DNA from 2 places in the Novosphingobium aeonii genome. Region 1 is predicted to be linked to the other one. Evidence: predicted binding sites of a transcription regulator. Region 1 holds the regulator's gene; the other holds the start of a gene.
What was found. The regulator LexA, encoded in region 1, represses DNA repair genes until DNA is damaged. The targets are predictions, from matches to a motif close to GTTCCNCNCTTGTTCT.
Positions count from the first base shown of each region.

Region 2: ACLIMP_RS24410 (putative DNA modification/repair radical SAM protein) is a predicted target of LexA. The motif match lies at 2,114-2,129, and genes of this name have one in related genera.

Region 1 covers NZ_CP176832.1:2,411,809-2,415,223, forward strand. Annotated here, with positions in the region: gene ACLIMP_RS11705 (molybdopterin molybdotransferase MoeA) at 1-1,015, shown strand, start outside; gene lexA (transcriptional repressor LexA) at 1,113-1,808, shown strand; gene ACLIMP_RS11715 (ComEC/Rec2 family competence protein) at 1,864-3,415, opposite strand, start outside.
Region 2 covers NZ_CP176833.1:2,060,989-2,064,403, reverse strand. Annotated here, with positions in the region: gene ACLIMP_RS24415 (UdgX family uracil-DNA binding protein) at 1-766, opposite strand, end outside; gene ACLIMP_RS24410 (putative DNA modification/repair radical SAM protein) at 769-2,019, opposite strand; gene ACLIMP_RS24405 (hypothetical protein) at 2,318-3,415, shown strand, end outside.

The DNA.
Region 1 (3,415 bases):
TTGGCGCGTTATTGGCGAGAGCGCGGCCGGCCATCCTTACGAAGCGTCAGTCGGCGCGGGCGAAGCAGTAAGGATTTCGACCGGTGCGATGCTGCCTGAGGGCGCCCAAGCCGTTATCCTTCAGGAAGACCTCGCTCGCGAGGGGCAACAGATCACCCTGACGGGAGAGGCACCCGAACCTAGCCACCGCCATATCCGGCGCTGCGGCATGGACTTTGTGGAAGGCCGCGAACTTCTCGCCGCCGGTACTTTGATCGGCCCGGCGCAAGCCGCGCTCGGCATTGCCGCCGGCCATCGCCACCTGCCCGTCCGACGGATTCCGCGGGTAACCGTCATAGATAGCGGCGACGAACTCTCGACCGACCCTGAGTTCTGCGCCAACCATCAAGTTCCTGCCAGCAACGGCGTCATGCTGGTTGCCATGGCCCGCTCTCTTCCGGTGGATGCGAACCGGATAGGCCCCGTGGCCGACAAGCTCGATGACCTCATCGCCGCCTTCGAACAGGCGAGCGATTCTGACGTCATCGTGACCAGCGGGGGTGCCTCGGTCGGCGATCACGATCTTGTCCGCCCGGCCCTCGAAGCATGGGGCGCACAGCTGGACTTCTGGCGCGTGGCCATCAAGCCGGGCAAGCCCCTGCTCGTGGCGACCCGCCAGCGCGCTACCGGGCCGCAAATTATCATCGGATTACCGGGGAATCCGGTATCCAGCCTTGTGACAGCCTATCAGTTTCTCCTGCCTGTCCTGCGGGCCCTGTTGGGGGCTTCACGGCCAATCCCACAGCCGGTTGCAACCCGGCTTTCGGCCCCCCTGCCCGCTGCGGGCAACCGCCGGGAGTTTTTGCGCGGTTACTGGAACGGCGAGACGGTCTGCGCGAACCCGCTTCAGGACAGCGGCGCTCTGGCATCGCTCGCGGCAAGCAATGTACTGATCGATCGCCCCATTGGCGCGCCGGCCGCGAATGCAGGAGATGTTGTTGAAGTGTTCTTGCTCCAAAATGGCGGTATTGCTTGACGATACCGGATTCGTTGCATAATTGTTCCCTCATTGTTCGCAGGCAAATCGCCGGACGAGACAGGGCCATGGGCCGCAGAACGAAGAGGCAACGCAGATGTTGACGCGCAAGCAGCACGAATTGCTCCGGTTCATTCAGGTCCGGCTTGAGGAAAGCGGCATCTCGCCCAGCTTCGAGGAAATGAAGGAAGCGCTGGACCTCAAGTCCAAGTCCGGCGTTCACCGCCTGATTTCCGCCTTGGAGGAACGGGGTTTCATTCGCCGCCTCCCCAATCGCGCTCGCGCTCTCGAAGTCCTGCGCCAGCCTGAGGATGCAACGTCCAAACCTGCAAGATCGACTCCGGCGGCGAACAGCAACGATACTGCAGCGCCTGTCCGCGCACCCCAGATCGCACCTGCCCCCGCGAACGATGTCATCGAAATCCCACTCCACGGCCGCATCGCCGCCGGCGTGCCGATCGAGGCCTTCGAAGGACAGTCCATGCTCCCGGTTCCCGCAGCGCTGCTTGGTTCGGGCGAACACTATGCGCTCGAGGTTTCGGGTGATTCGATGATAGACGCGGGCATCCTCGACGGCGATTTCGCCTTGGTGAAGCGCACCAATACCGCTCGCGACGGTGAAATTGTCGTCGCTCTCGTGCGAGGGGCTGAAGCCACGCTCAAGTATCTGCGCCGCGAAGCCGGAATGGTGCGCCTTGACCCTGCCAATGCCGCTTACGAACCGCAGATTTATGGGCCTGACGAAGTCGAGGTTCAGGGCAAACTGGCCGGACTGCTACGCCGCTATCACTGATGCGGCTCAAGCGTGAGACGATGTCCGGTTGTTCCGCCGTCTCGCCGCCGCGTTATTACCGGGCCTTGGCGATGACGCCATAAGAAAGCGGCGGCGAACGCCACCACCCATGATCACCTTGCGCATCTGCCACTGAATGTACCGTGCGGCGCTTCAGGTCGATCGCCACGCCGCCCGTCTTGCTCAGCATGTTGCGATCCGCCTTCAGCCAGATTGGCTGACAACTTCGCGGCAGACGTCGGCCCGCAATTACGAGATAGGCGCGCTGGCAGGCCCGAGCCAAAGTGTCTTCCGGCACGATATCCCGGCCCCTGGCGATCAGTATGTGGCGCGCCTTCCCGCCACGTTCCAGCATCAACGCACAGAAATCCGGGTTGCATCGCACGCCCGGCCAGTCTGCAATCAAGACGGGTTTTGACTGAACTCCCGCTACTTCCATCAGATTGTCCAAAACGTAATCGCTCGAGCTGTCGCGCAGCATGACAAGGCGCCTCCCCGGACCGTCAATCAAAGCAACTTGGCGGCCATCTCCCGAAACGACGATGTCCGGCGGGGTCAGCAGGAGCAGGCCGATAAAGCCGCTGGCGACTGGAAGCAGACCCCAGAGCCTGGCTTTTCCGTGCCAAAGCCCCAGCCAAAGTCCTCCAGTCACGAAAAGTAGAAACTGCCATCCGCCCATCGTCGGCGCCATGCTCACCGCACCGGGCCGCGAGGCGATGAACCGTGCCAGACCGATCAGCAGATCGATGGCTACTCCAGCAAGCCACCAGACCGGCGATCCGGCCCCAACGATATCGAAAAGCAGCGCCGCGCCGACCAGGGGCATGACAAGAAAGGTCGTGAGCGGGATGGCAACCACATTGGCGATCGATCCATAGAGTCCGGCGCGGTGAAAATGATAAAGTCCGATCGGCATCAGCGCGAGTTCGATGGCTACGCCCGTGACGAGGATCAGGGATAGGCTGCGCAGCGCCTTGAAAGGCAATGCTTCGTCACGGGCCGAGAACCAATGCCGGATGGGCACCGCATTGCCTAACGCGATCAGCACGACAACGGCGGCAAAGCTCATCTGGAAGCTAGCGCCCACAATCGATTCGGGCCAGATCAGAAGGACGATGAAGGCGGCCGCCGCAAGCAATCGCATCGACAGCGCCTCACGCCCCATCGCCAATGCGGCAAGTACCAGTAGCGCGCTCACGCAGGAGCGTATGGTCGGCACCTGCGATCCGCTCAGCAAAGTGTAACCAACGCCCGCCAATGCCCCGCTAGCCGACGCAAGGACAGGCAATCGCACCCGCAACGCCAGCGCGGGAGATAACGCCAGCAGGCGCAGCGCGAGGATATAGACCGCACCGACAACTGCGCTGACATGCAGGCCGCTGATCGAGAGCAGATGCGCAAGTCCGGCATCGCGCATCGCCTGGGCCTCTGCCTTGCCGATCCCGCCCATGTCCCCTGTGACGAGCGCCGAGGCGATCCCGCCGGCGGATCCTTCAAGGCTTGCAGCGATATGACGGGACAGCCGCATTCGCTGCTCGCCAAGCCAGTCGTCACCCGCTCCGGGGGAAAGCACCTCCACAGGGGAAAGCACGGCGCCGGTTGCGGAT
Region 2 (3,415 bases), on a different replicon from region 1:
CGATCATCGCCAGTTCGCGCTTGCGGGCACCGGCGATCAGTTGCGGGACCAGCGCGGTCTCGGGCATGTTTCGCCAGTACTTGCGCGGCATTTCCTTGAGCATGGCGCGCGGCATGACCCGCGCCGGATTGAAGATGGCGCTGTAATAGGCCTTCCAGACCCCTTCCACCGGATCGTCGCCAGGTGCGTCGCCGCGCTGTGCAGGAGGTCCCTCGGTCAGCAGGGCGCCATCCCAGTGGAGCGCACCCCGCGGGGTCAGGATCGACCAGCGCATGTTGGTGAAGCGTTCCACGAAAAAGGCGGCATTGCGACGCAATATGTGGTGCTCGGGCTCGTACCAGGCGACGAACCGCGTGCCGTCTCCATCCGGCAGTTCGCGGAAGCGGAGGAAGGCATGCATCTTGTGGATGTCGCGCCGCACGTTCTGCGCGAGACCCTCCAGGCGGCGCAGGGGCCGGTCGGCACGGTCCTGCAGCAGGTGCGGCTGGTCCAGCAGGCGCAGCAACAGGGCATAGAGCAGCGCGAAACGCTCGGGCTCGCTGTGAAGCGCCGCATCACGCGCAAGATCGAAGAACGCCCTGGAAACCCGCATCGGCGGCGCCTGCGCGGCGTCCACGGCAATCGGCTCTCCCCCGAACAGGTCCACCGGCCGGTCGCCGATCTGCCAGAGTACCTCGTTCGCGGCTATGCGCTCTGCCGCGAGCATGCGGGCGGCGGCGCGCCAGCCATCGAAGTCATCTTCGGCATCAAGGCGTACCATCCGCATGGTCAGGCCGCGAACAGTTCCAGCTGCGTGGCGGGCGGAGCGACGAGCGCGCGAAGGTCGGCCCTGTCGATCAGCCCGGTGGGCCGCCAGTCTGCCGTGACGATGAACGGCCGCAGCTTCTTCACCGAAACGGTCATGCGCGCCACGTCGTCCAGTCGCAGGGTCCGCCAGCGGCGCGCCGAGACGATGGCATCCACCGCCTTCACCCCGAGGCCGGGGATGCGCAGCAGCAGTTCGCGCGGGGCGCGGTTGACGTCCACCGGGAAACGATCGCGAAAGCGTAGCGCCCAGGCCAGCTTGGGATCGATGTCCAGCGGGAGCATCCCCGTGGCCGGATCGACCGCCGCGCCGACTTCCTGCGGCGTGTACTGGTAGAACCGCATGAGCCAGTCCGACTGGTAGAGCCGGTGTTCGCGCATCAGCGGCGGGCGCTGGAGCGGCAGGACGACGCTGGCGTCCGGGATCGGGCTGAAGGCGGAGTAATAGACGCGCCTGAGATCGAAACGGTCGTAGAGCGCGGCGGCGCGGGACACGATGTCGCGGTCGGTCGCGGCGTCGGCGCCGACGATCATCTGGGTCGATTGTCCGGCGGGCGCAAAGGTGGGGGCGGAGCGGAACCGCCGACTGGCGTCGGCTCCCTCCTCGATCGCCGAGCGCATGGTCCCCATCGCACCTTCGATCCGCGCCTGCGACTTTTCGGGTGCGAGGCGCTGGAGGCCGCCGGCGGTCGGCAGTTCCACGTTGATCGATACCCGATCGGCATGGAGCCCGGCCCGCGCCACGAGTTCGGGGTCGGCGTCGGGAATGGTCTTGAGGTGGATGTAGCCGCGAAAATCGTGGTCTTCCCGCAGGGAGCGGGCCACTTCGACGATCTGCTCCATCGTATAGTCGGGCGTGTGGATGATGCCCGAGGATAGGAACAGCCCCTCGATATAGTTGCGGCGGTAGAAGTCGAGCGTGAGGTCCACCACTTCCTTCGCGGTGAAGCGGGCGCGGCGCACGTTGGAGGACTTGCGGTTGATGCAGTAGTGGCAATCGAAGATGCAGCTGTTGGTCAGCAGTATCTTGAGCAGGCTGATGCAGCGCCCGTCCGGCGCATAGGCATGGCAGATGCCGCCGCCTTCCAGCGTGGAGCCGATCCCCTTGCCGCCACGCGAATCCCGCTTCCTGACGCCCGAAGAGGAGCACGACGCATCGTATTTCGCCGCATCCGCGAGGATCGTCAGCTTTTCGGCGATATCGAGCGGGGGCATTGAACCAGACCTTTTCCTCATGCGTTCAGCTAAGCGTAAGCGCAGCTCTTGCAGCCGGAGCCTGTCCCATGCCGAAGGGCTTTTCAAACGAAATGTTCCCTTTATGTTCGTTTTTGCGACGAGGCGATGGGCCTTCGCGTGCTTGGCGGGAGGGCGCTGTTGTGGGAAAGGCGGGGAAGGGCGACGTAATTTGATGCCGGATAACAGGAAAATGCCATTGCCCATTGCCGGGAAGAACCGCGCACGCCCTTCGCGTCTCACTTCATGGGCTCTCAATGCGGGGGCTCTGGCCCTGCCGATGGCCGCGATGCTGGCCTCGTCCACGGCGGTCGCCGCCGATCCCGCGCCGTTCGAACTGAACGGCCCCGGCCTGCGTATCCAGGTGACGCGCGGCAAGGAAACGCTGCCCATTGCGCAAGTGCCCAGCCTTGCCGAGGGGGACATGCTGTCGATCCATGCGGACCTGCCGGAGGATCAGGGCGCGAAATTCCTGATGGTGTCCGCTTTCCTGCGCGGCGCGACCAATCCGCCGCCCAAGGACTGGATCAAGATCGCCGAGACCTGGAGGGACAAGGAAAAGAACAAGGCGCTGGCGCTGACGGTGCCGAAGAATGCGCGCCAGATGGTCATGTTCCTGGTCCCCGATACAGGCGGCGCGGAAGGGACGCTGGTGGATGCCGTGCGCGGCAAGCCGGGCGAATTCGTCCGCGCCACGCAGGACCTCAACCAGGCCTCGCTCGACCATTCCCGCCTCGATGCCTTCATGGCGGCGATCCGGGCGCAGGACAATTATCACCCCGAGTTCCTGCGCAGCGTGGCACCGACGCTGGCGCGCAGCCTGTCGATGAAGCTGAACGAGGAATGCCTCTCGAAAGTGATCGAGCTTCAGGCGTCATGCCTGCTCGAAAACCGGGAAACGCTGGTGTTGGCGGACGTCCACACCAGTTCGGTGGCGGAAACGCTGACCGGCGCACCGACGGACCTTGCCCTGCAGTTGAGCGCCACGCGCGAAGCGGGCTATGGCTATTACAGCGCCTATATCGGGGTGGCGCGGGATATCGCGAAGATATTCGGCGCCTTTTCCAATCCGCAGTTCAGCTACCTGCCGACGCTGAGCGTGCGCAAGGGCGACCGTACAGGCCTGCTGCTGAACACCGCGCCTTCGTTTGAAAAGCCCAAATCGGTCATGGTGATCGCCATGCCGGCCATCGAATCCGGTAGCCCGCCCCGCCTGCGCACGAGCGCCAACGATCCGGTCTGCGCGGTTCAGGCCGGCGGCGCGCAGGGCACGCTGCTGCCGGTGGAAGGGGCGCCGCTGATCTATTCGACCGCTTATGCGCGGGAGATGAAAGTTACCCTCACCGCGCCTTCGGGGCAGACGGTGGACGTCCCCCTC